DNA from 2 places in the Streptosporangium sp. NPDC020145 genome. Region 2 is predicted to be linked to the other one. Evidence: predicted binding sites of a transcription regulator. Region 2 holds the regulator's gene; the other holds the start of a gene.
What was found. Region 2 encodes LexA, which represses DNA repair genes until DNA is damaged. Its sites were predicted from a motif close to TCGAACANNTGTTCGA; they were not measured.
Positions count from the first base shown of each region.

Region 1: ABZ463_RS22715 (SAV_6107 family HEPN domain-containing protein) is a predicted target of LexA. The motif match lies at 3,479-3,494, and genes of this name have one in related genera.

Region 1 covers NZ_JBEXZT010000012.1:140,776-150,787, forward strand. Annotated here, with positions in the region: gene ABZ463_RS22700 (universal stress protein) at 1-639, shown strand, start outside; gene ABZ463_RS22705 (transcriptional regulator) at 909-1,403, shown strand; gene ABZ463_RS22710 (PP2C family protein-serine/threonine phosphatase) at 1,553-2,779, shown strand; gene ABZ463_RS22715 (SAV_6107 family HEPN domain-containing protein) at 2,785-3,231, opposite strand; gene ABZ463_RS22720 (L,D-transpeptidase family protein) at 3,958-4,746, opposite strand; gene ABZ463_RS22725 (YbaK/EbsC family protein) at 4,859-5,338, shown strand; gene ABZ463_RS22730 (GNAT family N-acetyltransferase) at 5,415-5,969, shown strand; gene metF (methylenetetrahydrofolate reductase [NAD(P)H]) at 5,966-6,901, opposite strand; gene ABZ463_RS22740 (polyprenyl synthetase family protein) at 7,030-8,097, shown strand; gene thiE (thiamine phosphate synthase) at 8,142-8,786, opposite strand; gene ABZ463_RS22750 (Rv2175c family DNA-binding protein) at 8,764-9,138, opposite strand; gene ABZ463_RS22755 (FAD-dependent oxidoreductase) at 9,189-10,012, opposite strand, start outside.
Region 2 covers NZ_JBEXZT010000024.1:29,747-39,758, forward strand. Annotated here, with positions in the region: gene ABZ463_RS31980 (GMC family oxidoreductase N-terminal domain-containing protein) at 1-50, shown strand, start outside; gene ABZ463_RS31985 (cytochrome P450) at 330-1,505, shown strand; gene ABZ463_RS31990 (hypothetical protein) at 1,521-3,791, opposite strand; gene leuS (leucine--tRNA ligase) at 4,331-6,817, shown strand; gene lexA (transcriptional repressor LexA) at 6,894-7,604, opposite strand; gene ABZ463_RS32005 (hypothetical protein) at 7,804-8,154, shown strand; gene nrdR (transcriptional regulator NrdR) at 8,638-9,099, shown strand; gene ABZ463_RS32015 (vitamin B12-dependent ribonucleotide reductase) at 9,184-10,012, shown strand, end outside.

The DNA of each region.
Region 1 (10,012 bases), on a different contig from region 2:
CGGGGCAGCGGCAGGGGGCTGGTCCAGCTCGCCGGGCGGCTGGAGGCCGACGCGGTGGTCATCGGCCCCGCCCCCGGCGGCGGTAAGGGCCGCATCCGGGTCGGCAGCACCGCCGACCAGCTCCTGCACACCTCCCCCGTGCCCGTCGCCCTCGCGCCCCGCGGGTACGCCGAGAGCCATCCGCCGGCCCTGCGGAGGCTGACCGTGGCCTACCGCCGCGACCCCGCCTCCGACGAGGCCGTACGGCAGGCCTTCGAGCTGGCCGGGCGGATGGACGTCCCGCTGCGCCTGGTCACCCTCGTGCTGGGCGGGGGACGGCGGGGCGGGGTCGAGGCCGAGATGCTCGCCAGGATCAGGGAGAAGGTCACCGCCGACCTCGACGAGATCGTCCGGGGGCACGACGACGTCCGGGTCGACGTGGAGGTGCTTGAGGGCAGGGACGTGGCCGCCGCGCTGGCGGGCACCGACTGCGAGGGGGCGATGTTGATCTGCGCCTCCAGCGAGACCGGGCCCCTGCGGCGGGTCTTCCCCGGCGACGTCTCGCTGAAGATCATACGTTCGGCCCCCTGTCCGGTGATGATGGTGCCCAGGAGTCCCGCCGGGAAGCGAGGGTCCGCCGGACGGCGCGGGAAACGGTGATGATTCACTATCCGCCATGGGACAAGCACGGCGTTTGAGGCGGACCACATCGGATCGGATTCGACATCTTTTTTCCAATCAGCTTGACCTTAGGCGCCCACAGCTTTACCGTCACTGTCCGTAACCACACCTCGCGGCGTTATCGGGTAAACCCCGACGCATCAGTCACCGAAGGTGCCTACCCCAGGCCAACCCGGTGGTTGGGGCATAAGTTGCGAGGGAGGACAATCAACTGAAAGCAGTACATAACCGAGCCGGGGGGCCACACGATGCCGTCTGAATACGCCAAGTCGCTGGGTGCAAGACTCCGCGCGATTCGCACTCAGCAGGGCCTGTCCCTGCACGGAGTCGAAGAGAAGTCCCGCGGTCGTTGGAAGGCCGTTGTCGTCGGCTCCTACGAGCGTGGGGACCGTGCGGTCACGGTGCAGAAGCTGGCCGAGCTGGCCGACTTCTACGGGGTTCCGGTCAATGAGCTCCTGCCCGGGGGCAGCGCGCCGAGCCCTCTTGGCCCCACGCCGAAGCTTGTGATCGACCTTGAGCGTCTTGCCCAGCTGCCCAAGGAGAAGGCGGGTGCGCTGGCTCGTTACGCCGCCACCATCCAGAGCCAGCGTGGTGACTACAACGGCAAGGTGCTGTCCATCCGTCAGGAGGACCTGCGCTCCCTGGCCGTGATCTACGACAAGTCCCCCAGTGAGCTCACCGAGGAACTCATCACCTGGGGTGTGCTCGACCCCGAGGCCCGCAGGGCCGTCGAGTCCTTCTGACGACCCGTCCGGTCGCGGGCACGCGCGGCTGGGCGTGCCCGCGAGCCGTGGTCTTCCTCTCTCGTTAGAACATGGCCCGCACGCCGCCACGGATCACCATCGCTGTGGTAGGAAAAGGCAAACATGGCATTTAACGAGATGTGGTGGACATGGCCCGGGGAGAGGATCGTCACGATCACTCTCGACCGCGCCCTGAAGGCCGTCTCGCCTCACTCAAGGCGGCCCTGGGCTCGACCAAGACCCGGGCGTTCCTGCGGCTGCTGACCTCCGTCGGGGCGACCAGGACCCAGGAGACGCTCAGGCTGCTGCCGTTCGTCGTCATGGCCCTGGTCGCGCTGATCGACTTCGGCTCCGGGCCGACCTCCGGGCTGCTGCCACTGCTCGCCCTCGGCCCCGCCTTCGCCAGCGTGGCCTGCGGCCTGGCCAGGACCACGGTCTCCGGCCTCATCGCACTGGCCCTGTGCGTGGCGCTCGGCGTCTACAACGACATCCTGTGGACGCCCCGCACCAACATCACCATGGCCGCCATCCTCGGTGTCACGGTGGCCAGCGTGCTGGCCAGCGCGGGACGCCTGCGGCACGAGCGTCAGCTCGCCGACGTCCGCTCCGTCGCGGAGGCCGCCCAGCGGGTGCTGCTGCGGCCGGTCCCGCGCCGCGCCGGGCCGGGGATCGGCGTGGCCGTCTCCTACACCTCCGCCACGGCCGAGGCCCGCATCGGCGGCGACCTGTACGAGGTGGTGACCACCCCGCACGGGGTGCGCATCATCGTGGGAGACGTCCAGGGAAAGGGCCTGGAGGCCGTCGAGACCGCCGCCGTGGTGCTCGGCGCCTTCAGGGAGGCCGCCCACGACGAGGCCAAGCTGCAGGGCGTCGTGGCCCGCCTGGAGAACGCGCTGTCGCGGGAGCTGTCGGGCGAGCAGTTCGTCACCGCCGTACTCGCCGAGATCACCGACCTGACCGATCTCGGCGAGGCGCAGGAGGGCACCTCCATCACCGTCATCAACTGCGGTCATCCGCCGCCCATGGTGCTGGCGGCCGACGGCAGCCGTTCCTTCGCCGACCCGCCCGACGAGGCCCTTCCGCTGGGCATGGCGTCGTTGAAGGGAGCCGAGGCCGTGCCGTACCAGATCGGCTTCGAACCCGGTGACCAGGTGCTCTTCTACACCGACGGGGTCATCGAGGCGCGCGACGGGACGGGCCGGTTCTATCCGCTGGCCGACAGGGCGCACCTGCTGAACGGCTCCGACCCGCAGCTGGCCCTCGACGCGCTACGCGCCGACCTGCTGCGTCACGTGGGCAAGCCGCTGAACGACGACGCCGCCATGCTCCTGCTGCGCCACCGCGCCGCCCGCCCGCTGGCCTCATCGGCGGCCTAGAGCCGCTAGCCGGCCAGAGGGACGCGGGCCGGGAGGGTGGTCTGGGCGGGCAGGCCCAGGAGGGTCTCCACCGTGACGACGAACCGCTCGGCCTCGGAGATCAGCTCCTCGGCGTCCCTCGCCGAGACCATGCGGGTCATGCCCGCCTCGGCGGCGGCCCGTTTGGTCGCGCTGGTCTCGAAGTAGGGGGCCCACTCGGCCAGCCTGGGCTCGGCCTCGGGCAGCAGCTCCCAGGCGCTGCGCAGACGGCGCCTGCGGCCGTCCATGGGCCGTGGCCGCGCGGCCAGGATCGCGGCCGCGGCTCTGAGCGCCGCCAGGTGGGCGGCGACGTATCGGGTTGCGGGGGTCCGGGCGGCGCCCGCCTCCTCAAGACAGTCGCGCGCGTCGGCCAGGTGCGCCCGCACCGTGGACGAGAGCCGGGGCCCATCGGAATCGCTGAGCCGAGGGGTCATGTGCTTCAGCCTCCTTGGTCGCAAGCGGCTCCCGGCGAATCCGCCGGTCAGGTCAACACTCGCAGACCCCACCGACAAATCCTCCGGGCGGCCGGACGAGGAGCTTCCCCTCTCCCCGCCCGCCCCGGCCCGGCCGGGCCGCCGTGGCCGACGGTCCCGGAAAGGCCAACCACCCTGGACGTGGACCGCGAGCCCCACGTCATCACATCGAACATAAATTCGATCACTGGTAGTGTCAAGTAAACGCACGAACAAAAGTTCGACACCACCGGGCAGCCTGGAACCATACGAATCACCCACCCCGGAAGAACCGCCGGAGAGTCGCCGGTCGCGCGCGGACAAGCCGGGGCGGTCACGGCCAAGGGGTTTCGGACATCCCCGGCTTCCCTCCCTCACCCAGCGGACGCACGGCCGCCTCCATACCCCTTTCCCTGTCGCATTGGCTGATTTATAGGCCTGTGCCTGCTTTAAATGTTCAAGGTGGAGTTTGAGCATTGTGCGGTTTTCTGCGGCATCTCGGTGGCCGGGAGTCGTGGGCGCCGCGCGTTCCGCGTTGCCCACGAGTTCCCCATGACGAGAACACGGCCCGGTGTTCACAGGGCGGGGAAACAGCCGTCAAGACGGGCCCGCCACGGCGCCCTTTCCCGCGCCCCCGCGGCGACCCTGGGAACGACCGTGCCCCCGGCCCTTGAAGGACCGGGGGCACGAGGAACCGTGTTCACTCCGTCAGCGAACGAATCTGCCCCGGACGTGCACCGGGACTCCCGTGCCGAGCATGCCGGGCAGGACCGCGGCGACGTTCATCGGCAGCCGCACACAGCCGTGGGAGGCCGGGGCCAACGGCACCGAGAGTGCGCCGTGCAGGGCGATACCGCCGTTGAAGAAGATCGGGTTGTAGAGCTGACCAAGGTATGACCTGTGCCAGCCGTTCCTGCGCCAGGTCGTCTTGTAGTCGCCCGTCGGCGTGCGGGCGCTGCCGCAGAACTTCTGGGTCTTGCCCTCCCAGGTGGCCGTCTCGCAGTACGGAATCCCGCTGCCCGAGGAGATGTGGCTGATCAGCTTCACCCTGCCGTCCACGTACAGGGTCATCACCTGCTGGGTGAGGTTGACCTCGACCCTGGTCGGCTTGCCGTTGGGCACCAGCACCTTCGGCGACCTGGGGTTCTGTAGAGCGTTCCAGGTCTTCCTGGTCACGGTGCTGGTCGGCGCGATGCCGTTGATCTTCTGGAAGGCCCACAGCGCGGTCAGCGTCGTGCCGCCGTAACGCCCGTCGGCCGTGCCCGGCAGATAGCCCAGCTCCCGCAGCCTGGTCTGCAGCGCCTTGACCGCGGTCCCCTTCGCCCCGAGCCTCAGCGTCTGGCCGGGGGCGACGAACCCCGGCGCCGCCTGGGCCGTGACCGCGGTCGCCGCGGAGGTGACGACCTGAGCGTTCGCGACACCGGGAGAGGCCAGCAGCATCGCCCCCGCCGTCACCAGGGCGGCCACTCCGAGCCGTCCTCCAACCCCCATCACCATCATCCCCTCCTGTCAGTCAAGCCCGAACAACGGACCATAGCGCACCAACCATCCACTCTCCGGCAACGGTTATGAAGAGGTAATCGATGGTCAACCCGTTTAGAGTGACCGGGTGCCGGAAAAGTTGCATCCCAACATCGAGAAGGTCGCCGCGGCTCTGAGAGAGCACGGCGTCACCGGAGAGATCGTCGTCTTCGACGAGGCGACGCCGACGGCGGCGACCGCCGCGGCGCAGCTCGGCTGCGAGGTCGGCGCCATCGCCAACAGCCTGATCTTCGACGCCGACGACCGGCCGCTCCTGGTGCTGACCAGCGGTGCCCACCGGGTGGACACCGGTCTGGTCGCCGAGAAGGTCGGCGCGGCGCGGGTACGGCGGGCGACCCCCGACTTCGTCCGCGCGGCGACCGGTCAGGTCATCGGCGGCGTCGCCCCGCTGGGACATCCCGCCCCGATCAGGACCCTGGTCGACGTCTGGCTCGACAGGCACGAGGTGGTCTGGGCCGCGGCCGGCCACCCGCACACGGTCTTCCCGACCTCCTTCGCCGAACTCCTCCGCGTCACCGGCGGGACCCCGGTCGAGGTCGAGCGCTGAACGCCAGGCGGACACCCGCCAAACCCTGACGAACCTCTCAGATCCTCATGGTGGTCGTCCTGCTAGGGTGCGTTGCGTGATCGAACTGCGACGGGTCGGCCCCGAGGAGTTCGCCGTGAGCCTCGACGCGGTCCTCGACGTCTACACCGCGGCGATGCTCCCGCCCGCCGACCAGCTCACCGGGCGAAGGGCGATCATGAGAGGCCACGCCTCCTACTCCCGGTTCACCTGCCTGTTCGCCGAACGCGCCGACGGCAGGACGGTCGGCTTCGCCTACGGCTTCCACGGCGAACCCGGCCAGTGGTGGCACGGCGTCGTCCGTCAGGCGATCACCGAGCACGACGGCCAGGCCAGGACCCGCGAGTGGCTCGACGACGCCTTCGAACTCGCCGAGGTCCACGTCCACCCCGACTACCAGGGCAAGGGCGTGGGCCGGGCGATGGTCACCGGCCTGTGCGCGGGGCGCCTGGAGCGCACCGCCGTACTGTCGACCCGTGACCAGGAGACGGCGGCACGTCATCTCTACCGGAGCCTGGGCTTCGGTGACCTGCTGACCGGGTTCGTCTTCCCGGGGGGCCAGGAGCGCTACGCGATCCTGGGCACCCCGCTCCCGCTGGCCCAGTACGTCTAGACCGCCAGCCGGTCGTCCGCCCCGGTCGTGACGTCGAGGGCCTGGAAGACCTCGCGGGTCGCGCTCGACCGGTTGAAGGTGATGAAGTGGATGCCGGGCGCGCCCTCGTCGAGCAGGGTCTGGCACAGCTCGGCGGCGTGCTCGATGCCCAGGTCGCGCACCGCGGCCGGGTCGTGGGCGACGGCCTCGAACCTGGCGGCGACCTCGGGCGGGAACGGCGCGCCGGAGAGCTGCTCGGAACGGGCGATCGTGCTCATCTGGGTGACGGGCATGATGCCGGGGATGATCGGGGTCTCGCATCCACGGGCGGTCACCCGGTCGCGCAGCCTGAGATAGTCCTCCGCGCGGAAGAACATCTGCGTGATCGCGTAGTCGGCGCCCGCCCGGCACTTGCGCACGAAGTGCTCGGTGTCGGCCTCGACGGAGGTGGACCTGGGGTGCTTGTAGGGGAAGGCGGCCACGCCGACGCAGAAGTCGCCGGACTGGCGGATGAGCCTGACCAGCTCCTCGGCGTACTGCACGCCCTCGGGGTGGCGGATCCACTCTCCCGTCACGTCGCCGGGCGGGTCGCCCCGCACGGCGAGGATGTTGCGCACGCCCGCCCCGGCGAACCTGCCGATCAGGTGGCGCAGCTCACGCAGGGAGTGGTTGACGGCGGTGAAGTGGGCGACCGGGGTCAGCGTCGTCTCGTGGGCGAGCCGCTCGACGATCTCCACCGTCCGGTCGCGGGTGCCGCCGCCCGCGCCGTAGGTGACCGAGACGAACGTCGGCCGCAGGGCCTCAAGCTCCCGGATGGCCCGCCAGAGCTGACGCTCCCCCTCGTCCGTCTTCGGTGGGAAGAACTCGAACGAGAACGAACGGCCACCGGCGGCGAGGAGCTCGCGGACGGTGGGCACACGTTCGGGGAAGACTGACGAGCGACCCAGAGCCATGCCCCTAGGGTACTGGCCGCCCGACGGAGCGCCACAACCGTGATCGGTTCAACACCCTTCCTCCTGCCGGGCCCCGGCGGGGACACCGCGGGCATAACCTCGCACCTCCGGGCCGATAATCTCGGGGTATGACCCCTTCCGCGGCTGCTCTCGACACCATCCGTTCCGAAGTGGATCGATCCCTCAGGGAGTTCGTCGACCGGCAGCGCCCCCTGGTCGGCGCGCCCGAACTGGTCCCGCTGCTCACCGCGGCCGAGGAGTTCCTCGCGGGCGGCAAGCGGCTGCGGCCCGCCTTCTGCTACTGGGGCTGGCACGGCGCGGGCGGTGAGGACGATCCGGCGCTGTTCACCGCCGCGGCCTCCCTTGAGCTGCTCCAGGCCAGCGCCCTCGTGCACGACGACGTCATGGACGCCAGCGATCTGCGCAGGGGCATGCCGTCGGCGCACCGCAGGTTCCAGGCGATGCACGAGAAGGCGGGCTGGCGCGGTTCCGCCGGGCAGTTCGGCGAGGGCGCCGCCATCCTGCTCGGCAACCTGCTGCTCATCTGGTCCGGGGAGATGTGGCGCAACAGCGGGCTGCCCGTGGAGTCGCTGGCCGCTGCCCAGCGGATCCACGACCACATGCGCACCGAGCTGATGTGCGGGCAGTACCTCGACCTGCTGGAGCAGGCGCACGAGGAGAACACCTTCGACAGCGCGCTGCGGGTCGCCCTCTTCAAGAGCGGCAAGTACTCCGTCGAGCAGCCGCTCAGGCTCGGCCTGGTGCTGGCCGCGCGGGGCGTCGAGCCGTGGATCGACCGGCTCTGCGAGGAGTACGGCCGCAGCGTCGGCATCGCCTTCCAGCTCCGCGACGACGTCCTCGGCGTGTTCGGCGACCCCGCGGAGACGGGCAAGCCCGCCGGGGACGACCTGCGGGAGGGCAAGCGGACGATGCTCGTCGCCCGTGCCCTGGCCGTGGCCACCCCGCTCCAGGCCAGGACGGTCGAGGAGACGCTCGGCGACCCCGACCTGGACGCCGCCGGGGTCGCCAGGCTGCGTCAGATCATCGAGGAGACCGGGGCCCTGGCGGCGTGCGAGAGCATGATCAAGGAATATCTCGACCACGCCCTCGTCTCGCTCGACGGCGCCCCGATCACCCCGCGGTCCCGTACGGCCCTGGCCGATCTGGCCGTGGCCGCGACGTCACGTCGCACCTGAGGCCGGGCCCGGCGTCCACCGGGCCCGGACCGGTCGGATGCGGATCAGGTGAGCCCGGCGGTCAGGCGCCGCCTGAACTCCCCGGCGGCGGCCTTCGGGTCGTCCGCCTCGGTGATGGCCCGCACGACCACGACCCGGCGCACGCCGTACGACATGACCTCGTCGAGGTTGGACAGGTCGACACCGCCGATGCCGAACCAGGGGCGTTCCGTCTCCAGCGCCGCGGCGTGCCTGAGCAGCGCGGGGCCGGGGGCGTGCCTTCCCGGTTTGGTCGGCGTCGGCCAGATGGGACCACAGCAGAAGTAGTCGACTCCCGCTTCGACGGCCGCGGCTGAGGCCTCCTGCGGGGCGTGAGTGGAACGCCCGATGAGGATGTCGTCGCCGAGGATGTCGCGGGCGGCCCGCACCGGCAGGTCGTCCTGTCCGAGGTGGAGCACGTCGGGACGGGCGGCGTGAGCGATGTCGGCCCTGTCGTTGACCGCGAGCAGCTTGCCGTGGCGGTCACAGGCCTCGCGGAAGACCTCAAGGAGGGCGAGTTCCTCCCTGGCCTCAAGGCCCTTCTCACGTAGCTGGACGATGTCGACCCCGCCCGCGAGGGCGGCGTCGAGGAAGTCGGCCAGGTCTCCGCGCTCACGGCGCCCGTCGGTGCAGAGGTAGAGGCGGGCGTCAGAAAGCGAGCGCCTGGGCACGTCTCTTGACCTCGGTGTGGCGGCCCGCGACTATCGCGTCCACCGGGGACCCCGGGAGGGTCTCGTCTGGGGTGAAGAGCCACCGGAGCGACTCGACGTCGTCGTATCCGGCGTCGAGCAGCACGGTGAGCGTGCCTGGCAGCCCCTTCACCACGTCGTCCTTGCCGAGGAAGGCGGCGGGAACCTGTGGCTCGCCCCCGCCCCTTCGCACTCCGATGAGCTTGCGGTCCTTGAGAAGTTGCTTCGCGCGACCGGCGCTGAGGTTGAGTCTCCTGGCGACCTCGGTCAAGGTGAGCCACTCGCCCACCAGTTGGTCTGTTTCCCGGTCGATCTGCGCAACAGAAAGCGTCACGAATCCACCACTACCACATCGTGCCTTCCGCCAAACACCCGGTGGGCAGGTTAAGCGACCGTGCAGTCGCGCAGCGCCACCGCCGGATCGGCCAGGCGAACGGCGTCGAGCCGCTGGCCGCCCTCGATGAGACGGCGCCCCTGCAGGAGGTCGCGGGGGCGGTTCACCGCCAGGACCGCGGCCAGCCTGCCGTCGCCGCGGACCCAGCAGGCCCCCCACCTGGAGCCGTCCTCCGGGTCGCCGCGCAGGACGAGGCGCTCGCCGTCGTTGCCGTCGTCGTGGTGCCCGGCGTACTGCACCATGTGGCCGAACTGCTCCGACCAGAAGTAGGGCACCGGGTCGTAGACCGCGTCGCCGCCCATGAGCGCGGCCACCGCGACCTCCGGGGCGCCCAGCGCGGTGTCCCAGTGCTCCACCCGCAGGCGACGGTCGTAACGGCGCGACCACCAGGCGGCGCAGTCGCCGACGGCGACCACCCCGGGCAGCGAGGTGCGCAGGTGCTCGTCGGTGACGACGCCGTTGTCCAGCTCGACACCGGAGCCCGCCAGCCACTCGACGGCGGGCCGTACGCCGACGCCGGTGACGACCACGTCCGCCCTGACCCGTGAACCGTCGGCCAGGGTGAGCCCGTCGTGGTCGACGGAGGCGACCTGGACGCCCAGGCGCAGCTCGACGCCCGCCTGTTCGTACCAGCGGGCGGTGTGCCCGCCGACGGCCCCCAGGGCCTGGGAGAGCGGCAGGTCGGCCGCCTCGACGACGGTCACCTCGCAGCCCGCCCTGTGGGCGGCGGTGGCGACCTCGGCGCCGATCCAGCCCGCCCCGATGACGGCGACGCGCACGCCCGCGACGAGCCGCTCGCGCAGGGCGAGCGCGT
Region 2 (10,012 bases):
CCGTCATGATCGCGGAAAAGGCCGCCGAACTGATCGCCGGAGGTTCGTGACCCCCCGGAGGTCCTTTTCGATTCACGGGGGATTCTGCGGGGAATCCCGGCCCGCACCATGGGGCAGGTGTTAGGTTCCGCCATGGGATCGAGTCGTGACTCCCGGTGTGCGCGCGTGTGTTCTCCGTGATCGAAACATCCGGCCTTCACGATCCGTACGGTCCCGTTCAGCACTCTTCGAACGGAAAGTCACATGACAGGATCGGCAAATGGGGAGCTGGGGTGACCGTCTCACTGTCGGACATCGACCTCTCGAAAATCTCCTTCTGGGAGCGTCCGATGGCCGAGCGGGAGGAGGCCTTCGCGTTGCTGCGCGCCCAGCCCGCCCCGATGAGGTTCACCGAACCCGACATCAGCTTCGCCCTGCCGGGGACGGGCTACTACGCGCTGGTGAGGCACGCCGACATCGTCGAGGCCAGCCGCAACCCCGAGATCTTCTCCTCGGCGCGCGGGGCGACGGCCATCCACGACCTGAGCCCCGAGTTCGGCGAGTACTTCGGATCGATGATCAACATGGACGATCCCCGGCACGCCAGGCTCCGCCGGATCGTCTCACGGGCCTTCACCCCCAGGATGATCGGTGGCTTCGAGGCCGACGTGCGCGCCGAGGCCACCAGGATCGTGGACGACCTGATCGCCAAGGGGCCGGGCTGTGACTTCGTCACCGAGGTCGCGACGAGGCTGCCACTGAAGATCATCTGCGACATGATGGGCATCGGCGCCGAGCACTACCAGACGGTGTTCGACGCCTCGAACGTCATCCTGTCCGGCGGCGACCCCGAGTTCATCGAGGACGTCAGCCGTGCCGCCGAGCTGCTCCTCAGCGCGGGACAGTGCCTGCAGGACCTCGTCGTCTCCCTGGCGGACGAGGGCGGTGGCCCGCTGATCACCTCGCTGACCAGCGCCGACATCGACGGCGAGAAGCTCACCGTGCGTGAACTCGGCTCGTTCTTCATCCTGCTGGTCGTGGCGGGCAACGAGACCACCCGCAACGCCATCTCCCACGGCCTGAAGCTGTTCACCGACAACCCCGAGCAGCGCGCGCTGCTCCTCGACGACCTCGAAGGACGCCTGCCCGGCGCGGTCGAGGAGATCCTCCGGCTGGCCTCACCGGTGGCCTGGATGCGCCGCACCCTCACCCGCGACCACGAGATGAACGGCCACCTCTACCGCGAGGGAGACAAGGTGCTGCTCTACTACTGGGCGGCCAACCGTGACGAGGCCGTCTTCACCGACCCGCTGCGCTTCGACATCCGGCGCGCGGGCGGCCCCCACGTGGCCTTCGGCGGCCCGGGCCCGCACTTCTGCCTGGGCGCGCACCTGGCCCGCAGGGAGATCTCCGTGATGTTCCGTGAGCTGTTCACCCGGCTTCCGCACATTCGCTCCGTCGGCGAACCGGTCCGGCTGCGCTCCAGCTTCATCAACGGCATCAAGCACCTTGAGTGCGACTTCTGAGACCGGACGCGGGTCCTAAGAGGAGAGCGCCTTGATCGAGGTGAAGACGGTGTTGATGTCCGGCAGCAGCTCCTTCTTGCTGTCGGGCACCGACATGTAGACGATCGAGGGAAGGTCGGCGCCGGTGCTCACGGCCGCCACGACCATGGTGGTCTTGGTGTCGCCCGTGGTGATCTCGTAGGCGGACAGTTGTCCGGGCAGGCCGTTGACGGTCAGGGACTGCTGGGCGGTCTTGCGGGCGGTGTTGTCCTCGGGGAAGAACTTCTTGCGCGCCGAGGCGGCGACCGCGTTGGTCACGGGGGAGAGATTCTCCGGTGAGGTGTACTTGTCCTTCAGCCGGGACGGGAGCACCCCCGACATCAGCTGGGCGAACTGTGTCCTACCGGCGGAGTCGGTGCCCGCGGCGACGTACTGGCGGGTGGTGAAACCGTAGACCGTGGGCACGGTCCTGCGCTGGTCCTCCCGCCACTCTCCGCCCAGCCGTGTCACGCTGATCGCCGCCGCCTGGTCGGCCAGGGTGCCCGAGACCGGGGACGCCTTGCCGGGGAAACGCGGAAGACGGCCGAGCGTCTGGGACTTCGGCGGCTTCTTGGACGTGGCGGAGGGCTTGGCGCTGGGAGCGGGGTCCGCCTCGTTCGTCGCGGCGAGCGGACCGGCCATGAACGCCCACAGCAGTGCGCCGACCAGCGCGATCACCACCGACCCGACCAGCGCGAAGACCCAGACCGGCCTGCCCTGCTCGTCGAAGTCGTCCTCGTTCCCCATGGCCTGGTAGTTGTCGCCGAAGACCGTGTCCCACAGCTCCTGCTGACGTTCGGGCGGCGGGGTCTTCGGGCCGCTGATCTGGCCCGCGGTGACGAAACGCCTGTTGGGGTCGGACGGGTCCTGGCTCAGGTGGTGACCGGGCTGCCCGGGGTGGCCGAACTCGTGCTGTCCCGGCTGCCCCGGGTAAGCCGGTTGTCCCGGTTGCCCGAAGGGCTGAGCCTGCGGCGGGAGCGGAAGGTCGGCCGGATGCCGTGTCGCGGACGCGTCGTAGGCGGGCGCCGTCAGCGGGTCGTTCAGGGGGTTGTTCGGCGGGCCGCTCAATGGGTCGACCGGCGGGGCGTTGCGGGGGGCGTTGAGCGGGTCGTTCAGCGGATCGGCGCGCGGGGTGGGCTCGGGCGCGGTCGTCGCGGCGAGGGCCCAGACGGCGGGGTTGTTCGGCACCCCGAAGCTGCCCCGGGCGGCGTCCTCGCCGAAGGGCGCGCCGTCACGGCTCGGCTCCTCCTGAGGAGGGGTCGACCACGTGTGCGACAGCGGGTCCCGCACGGTTCCCTCGGCCGCGGAGGGCGGCCACACGGGGTTGTCCCCGGGCGCGGCCGACGGCCACGCGGTTGCCCCGGGCGCCGGGTCTCCCGCGGGCGCGGTGGGCCCCGCGGCCGGACCGGAGGCCGGAGCGGCGGGTGGCCACCCGGTGTTCTCGGCGGAGGCGGACGGCCAGGCGGAGCCGTTCGCCTGGGCCGTCGGCGGCCACACGGCGTTGTCCTGCGGCGCGGCGGACGGCCAGGAGGCGTTTGCGGCGGCGGGCGGCTGCGCGGCGTCGTCCTGTGGGGTGGTGGCGGACGGCCATCCGGTGTTCTCGGCGGTGGCGGGCGGCCACACCGGGTTGTCGGCGGGTGCCGCCTCCGCCGGGGGCTGCGGGTCCCACCGGGGCTCGGCACTCACGGGAGCGGCCTCGGGAAGCTGGCCTCCGTATCCGCCGGCCAGGTCGGGGTCCGGCCTGAGGGCGTCCTTCGGCTGCGGGGTGAACGCGTCGCTCCAGCTGGTCGTGGCGCTGGAGGCGGGGCGGTCCCGCGGATCGGCGGGCGCCGTACGGGCTGCCTGGTCCCACCCGGTCCCCGCCGGGGAGTTCCAGCCGGACGCCGGACCGGTGACGGGAGGCTGAGTGGGGACGCCCTGCCGGGGGGTCTCCATGTCGTCGGACGCGCCCCCCGAAGGGGAGGCCAGCGCCTGGTCCCAGCCGCCGCCGAGAGTCGCGGAGCCGTTGGAGGACCCGCTGGGAGCCCCGTTGGGGGTCTGGGACGGCGTCGGCTGGCTCCAGCCGTATTCGGGCGTGCTCGCCCCCGCCTGCTCCCAACCGGCGCCCGGCTGTCCCTGGCCGTCGGCGGGCGAGGCCGGCTCCTCATGGGGGAGGGGAAGTCGTGGCGACGAGGCGCCGAAGGAGTCGTTCGCCCAGCCGGACGTCGTCTCCGCCGCCTCCGGCCACGCCGGAGGCAGGTGGGGCTGGCTGGGCTGCTCCGGGGCCATGGCTTCCTTACCTTCCGCACGGGTGCCCGAATTATGGGTATTCGGCATGGTCTCACGGGAGGCAGGGATGTTCGCAGGGAAACCGGAGAACGCCCCCCTGAACTGGAGTCCTGTGGGGTCGGTCGGTGGATCCTGCATCGGCAGGCCGGCCTCCAAGGGATCCGGGCCCTGCCCCGGCTCGACTGAGTGTGCCACGGTGAGAAGAGTAAACTGACGGGACATGCGAGGTCACAACGGATGTGTCCCCATCAGGTCTCGGCCCGCTCCAGGCACGTGATTGCTCTTATTGTGCTGGATCGCCGGACGGGCGTCCTCCGTTTACCGTGATCCAATTCGTTTCCCCAGGCCACGAATACGGCTTGCGGACTGCGATAGTCTTGCCGTATGCGTGCCGCGACCCTGCTGCTTACCGGGCCGCATCGGCCTTCTCGGCGTTAGACGCCCGCCGGTGCGGCTGCCCTTCGCATGAGCGGAGGGTTTTTCTATTGGGCCGGACGGGTCAGATCATCGCAGCAGACGTATACCGAGGGAAGATTGACGTGAGCGAGCGAGCCGACGTGAACAGCGACGAGCAGCACTACGATCCGCAGGCACTGCAGGTCAAGTGGCAGCGGCGGTGGGAGGAACTGGACCCGTTCCACGCCTCCGACGACCCCGCGGACCCGCGCGAGCGTCGCTACATGCTCGACATGTTCTCCTACCCCTCGGGCGACCTGCACATGGGTCACGCCGAGGCCTTCGCCATCGGTGACATCGTGTCGCGCTACTGGTTCCAGCGCGGCTACAACGTGCTGCACCCGATCGGCTGGGACTCCTTCGGCCTGCCCGCGGAGAACGCCGCCATCAAGCGTGACGCGCACCCGGCCGAGTGGACCTACGCCAACATCGAGACCCAGGCGGCCTCCTACAAGCGTTACGCGGTCTCCTTCGACTGGTCCCGTCGTCTGCACACCAGTGACGCCACCTACTACCGGTGGACGCAGTGGCTGTTCCTGCGCTTCTTCGAACGCGGCCTGGCCTACCGCAAGGGCGGTCTGGTCAACTGGTGCCCCAACGACCAGACCGTGCTGGCCAACGAGCAGGTCGTCGGAGGCAGGTGCGAGCGCTGTGGCGCCGAGGTCGTCCGCAGGGAGCTGACCCAGTGGTACTTCAAGATCACTGACTACGCCGACCGGCTGCTGGACGACATGGCCCAGCTGGAGGGCGGCTGGCCCGAGCGCGTGCTGACCATGCAGCGCAACTGGATCGGCAGGTCCGAGGGCGCGGACGTCAACTTCGTGATCGAGGGCCGCGACGAGCCGGTCACGGTCTACACCACCCGCCCCGACACGCTGTACGGCGCGACCTTCTTCGTCGTCGCCCCGGACGCCCCGCTGGCCGAGGAGATCGTCTCCGACGAGCAGCGGAAGGCCTTCGAGACCTACCGGGCCGAGGTCGCCAAGCTGTCCGACATCGACCGGCTGTCCACCGAGAAGGAGAAGACCGGCGTCTTCCTGGGCCGCTACGCGATCAACCCGGTCAACGGCGAGCGCATGCCGGTCTGGGCGGCCGACTACGTGCTGTCCGACTACGGTCACGGCGCCATCATGGCGGTTCCCGCCCACGACCAGCGCGACCTCGACTTCGCCCGCGCCTTCGACCTGCCGGTGCGGGTCGTCGTCCACACCGGCATGGCCGACCCGGGGGAGACCGGGATCGCCACCGCGGGTGAGGGCACCCTGGTCAACTCGGGGCCGCTGGACGGCCTGTCCAAGGCCGAGGCCATCCACAGGATCATCGAGGTGCTGGCCGGGCGCGGGACCGGCAGGGCGGCGGTCAACTTCCGCCTGCGTGACTGGCTGCTGTCCCGCCAGCGTTTCTGGGGCTGCCCGATCCCGATCATCCACTGCGCGGACTGCGGCGAGGTCCCGGTCCCCGACGACCAGCTGCCCGTCACCCTGCCCGACATGCGTGGTGAGGCGCTGGCGCCCAAGGGCGTCTCCCCGTTGGCCTCGGCCGAGGACTGGGTCAACGTCTCCTGCCCCAAGTGCGGCGGAGCCGCCAAGCGTGACACCGACACGATGGACACCTTCGTCGACTCCTCGTGGTACTACCTGCGTTACGTGGATCCGACCTACCTGGACGGTCCCTTCGACGTGGAGAAGGTCCGCAGGTGGGGGCCGATCGACCAGTACGTCGGCGGTGTCGAGCACGCGGTGCTGCACCTGCTGTACTCGCGTTTCTTCACCAAGGTCCTGCACGACATGGGCATGCTCGACTTCACCGAGCCCTTCCTGCGCCTGCTGAACCAGGGGCAGGTCATCAACCAGGGCAAGGCGATGTCGAAGTCGCTGGGCAACGGGGTCGACCTGGGCCAGCAGATCGACACCTACGGCGTCGACGCGGTCAGGCTGACCGTGCTGTTCGCCGGCCCGCCCGAGGACGACATCGACTGGGCCGACGTCTCCCCGGCCGCGTCGCAGAAGTTCCTGGCCAGGGCCTTCCGCGTCATGGCCGAGGCCGGTGCGGGATCCGCACCCGGCGTCGACTTCTCCACCGGTGATCTGGAGCTGCGCAAGGTCGTCCACCGGACCGTGGACGAGGTCACCAAGCTGCTCGACTCGTACCGCTTCAACGTCGCGATCGCCAGGATGATGGAGCTGACGACCGCCGCCAGGAGGGCCATCGACTCGGGCCCCGGTGCCGCCGACCCGGCGGTGCGCGAGGCCGCGGAGACCCTGGCGGTCATGCTGTCCCTGGTCGCGCCGTACGCGGCGGAGGAGGGCTGGGAGCGGCTGGGGCACCCCGCCTCCGTCGCGACCGCCGGGTGGCCGGTCGCGGAGGCGGCGCTGCTGGTGCAGGAGACCGTCACCTGCGTCGTACAGGTCGCGGGCAAGGTCCGTGACCGTCTGGAGGTCTCCCCGGAGATCTCCGATGCCGACCTGGAGGCACTGGCGCTGGCGTCGGAGAAGGTGCAGGCCTTCCTGTCCGGCGCGCCCCGCAAGGTCATCGTCCGGGCACCCAAGCTGGTCAACATCGTTCCCTGACCGTGAACGCAGAAAGGAGTGACCCTCGGTTTGAGGGTCACTCCTCGCGTTCCGGGAGAGATGCCGCCGGGGCGCCTCAGAGCTTGCGCAGCACCGCCACGACCTTGCCCAGGACGGTGGCCTCGTCACCGGGGATCGGGTCGTAGTTCGTGTTGTGCGGAACCAGCCAGACGTGGCCGTCCTTGCGCTTGAAGGTCTTGACCGTGGCCTCGCCGTCGATCATCGCGGCGACCACGTCGCCGTTGTCGGCGACGGGCTGCTGGCGGACGACCACCCAGTCGCCGTTGGCGATCGCGGCGTCGATCATGGAGTCGCCCGTGACCTGGAGCAGGAAGAGGGTGCCCTCGCCGACGAGCTGCTTGGGCAGGGCGAAGACGTCCTCCACGCTCTCTTCGGCGAGGATCGGGCCGCCGGCGGCGATCCGGCCGACGAGCGGCACGTAGGCCGCGGTCGGGCGGTTGACCGAGGTCTCCTCGGCGTTGGCGTCGGGGTCGACCCACAGCACCGGCTCGCCGGGCAGGCGCACCTCCAGGGCACGCGGGCGGTGCGGGTCACGGCGCAGGTAGCCCTTGCGCTGCAGGGCCGTCAGCTGGTGCGACACGCTGGAGGTGCTGGTCAGCTGCACCGCCTCGCCGATCTCGCGCATCGACGGCGGGTAGCCGCGCTGCTGCACCGAGTCGCGGATCACCTCAAGGATCTTGCGCTGCCTGGGGGTGAGGCCGAGGGAGTCACGCCTGCGCACCGCCAGGTCACTGACGGCCGCGCCGCTCTCGTCGCGCTCACTCATATGATCTCCTCGCTCCCGGTCTGTATTGGTTGCGTCGCACACAGCGACCGTACCTCCGCCGAAGATCATACTCAAACATTTGTTCGAATGGTCCTCGAAATCGGTGGCGGCGTGGTGTACAACATCGTACGGGAGTTCGATCGACATCGTGTTCGATTCGCCGATCTTTCTTCGACATGTGTTCGGCCAGGTCGAAGAGATGGGGGGCACCGTGAAGGCGGCCACGAGGACAACCAGGCCCACGTTGACGCTGGTCAGGGGCACCGGGGAGACGGCCGCCAGGGACGCGGGCCGTGGGGCGGCGGGGGGCGGGCGGCCCGTCGCGCGTCCCCGTGGGACCGCCGCGGGGCGTGCGGGCCGTACGGTTTCGGCGGTTTCGCGGAGGCGGGCCGTCGCCGGGGGGAGGGCGGCGCACGCGACCGTCCGGCGGAGGCGCGCCCCGGTCAGGCTGACCCGCAGGGGGAGGGTCGTGGCGGTCCTGGCGCTCGTGCTCCTCGTTCTGGCGGCCTTCTGGGCGGGTGCCCTCCTGGACGCGGCCCTCGGCTCCTAGGAGGCTTTCCGAGGCGCCTCGAAGGGCCTCTGCGGGCCCTGTGGCCAGTGGGGGTCCTGGGCGCTCCGGGGAGGGGTGGGCGGGGGTGCCGACGACGGAGCGTGACGACGCGCCCCGGGCTCACCCGATAATGGATCTCGGCGATCGGCCCGTTCGCATGCCCCGGGGAGGGGTGCCGCGTGTCCGGACGGCGCCCGCGGGGCCGTACCGGAAGGGCGACACGCCCGGCTGACGCCCTTGAGCTGCGCTGATCGGCGACTTCGCTCGGCAGGCCCTTCCTAACTTGCGTTCATGGTCCGACACTCCTACGGTTGGACCACAACATCTAGTGGCTTCATCATTCCGCTCCACCATAGATTGTGTTTCTATTACCGCATCTCGACCATTCGAGGGCGTGCGTGAGCGTCTCCACACGGAGATCGCAGAGCCGGCGGAGCAACGCGAGGAAGATGAGCCGCTGGGCAAGTCAGGGAGGCGACACGCGTGCACTGTCCGTTCTGTCGTCATCCTGACACGCGGGTCATCGACAGCCGGTCGACCGAGGACGGCAGCGCCATCCGGCGCAGGCGCACCTGCCCGGAGTGCGGGCGCAGGTTCACCACGCAGGAGACGGTGTTGCTCATGGTGAGCAAACGCAGCGGGGTGACCGAGCCGTTCTTCCGGGACAAGGTGATCGCCGGTGTCCGGCGTGCGTGTCAGGGGCGCCCGGTGAGCGAGGACTCGCTGGCCCAGCTCGGCCAGCGGGTCGAGGAGAGCATCCGGGCGACCGGGGCCGCGGAGATCGCGGCCCACGAGGTCGGGCTGGCGATCCTGGGCCCGCTCCGCGAGCTCGACGAGGTGGCGTACCTGCGTTTCGCCTCCGTCTACCGGGGCTTCGAGACCCTGGCCGACTTCGAGGCCGAGATCGAACAGCTGCGCGCCGAGCGTTCCGCGCGGCGCGACTGAGTCAGTCCCCGGGCGCCGGGGGAGTACGCGGCGTGTTGAACTGGTCCGACTGGGGGCTCCATGGAGCCTCGGAAGGGGGAAGTCATGACGGAGACGGTCAACGGCGCGGTCGCGCGCGGGGGCAAGCGGCCACGCAAGGGACTGAAGATGAAGCGCATCTTCACCACGCCCGGGGTGCACCCGTACGACCAGGTGACCTGGGAACGCCGTGACGTCGTCATGACCAACTGGCGGGACGGCTCGGTCAACTTCGAGCAGCGGGGCGTCGAGTTCCCCGACTCCTGGTCGGTCAACGCCGCCAACATCGTGACCACCAAGTACTTCCGGGGCGCCGTCGGCACCCCGCAGCGCGAGTGGAGCCTGAAGCAGCTCGTCGACCGGGTGGTCGGCGTCTACACCAGGACCGCGGTCGAGGAGGGCTACTTCGCGACCGAGGAGGACGCCGAGATCTTCGACCACGAGCTCAAGCACGCCCTGGTCAACCAGGTCTTCAGCTTCAACTCGCCGGTCTGGTTCAACGTCGGCACCGCCTCCCCGCAGCAGGTCAGCGCCTGTTTCATCCTGGCCGTCGACGACCAGATGGAGTCCATCCTCGACTGGTACAAGGAAGAGGGTGTGATCTTCAAGGGCGGTTCGGGCTCGGGGGTGAACCTCTCCCGGATCCGTTCCTCCAAGGAACTGCTCTCCAGCGGCGGTACGGCCAGCGGCCCCGTCTCCTTCATGCGCGGCGCCGACGCCTCGGCGGGCACCATCAAGTCCGGCGGCGCCACCCGCCGCGCGGCCAAGATGGTCGTCCTGGACGTCGACCACCCCGACATCGAGGAGTTCATCGAGACCAAGGCGCGCGAGGAGGACAAGGTCCGCGCGCTGCGCGACGCCGGGTTCGACATGGACCTGGGCGGCAAGGACATCG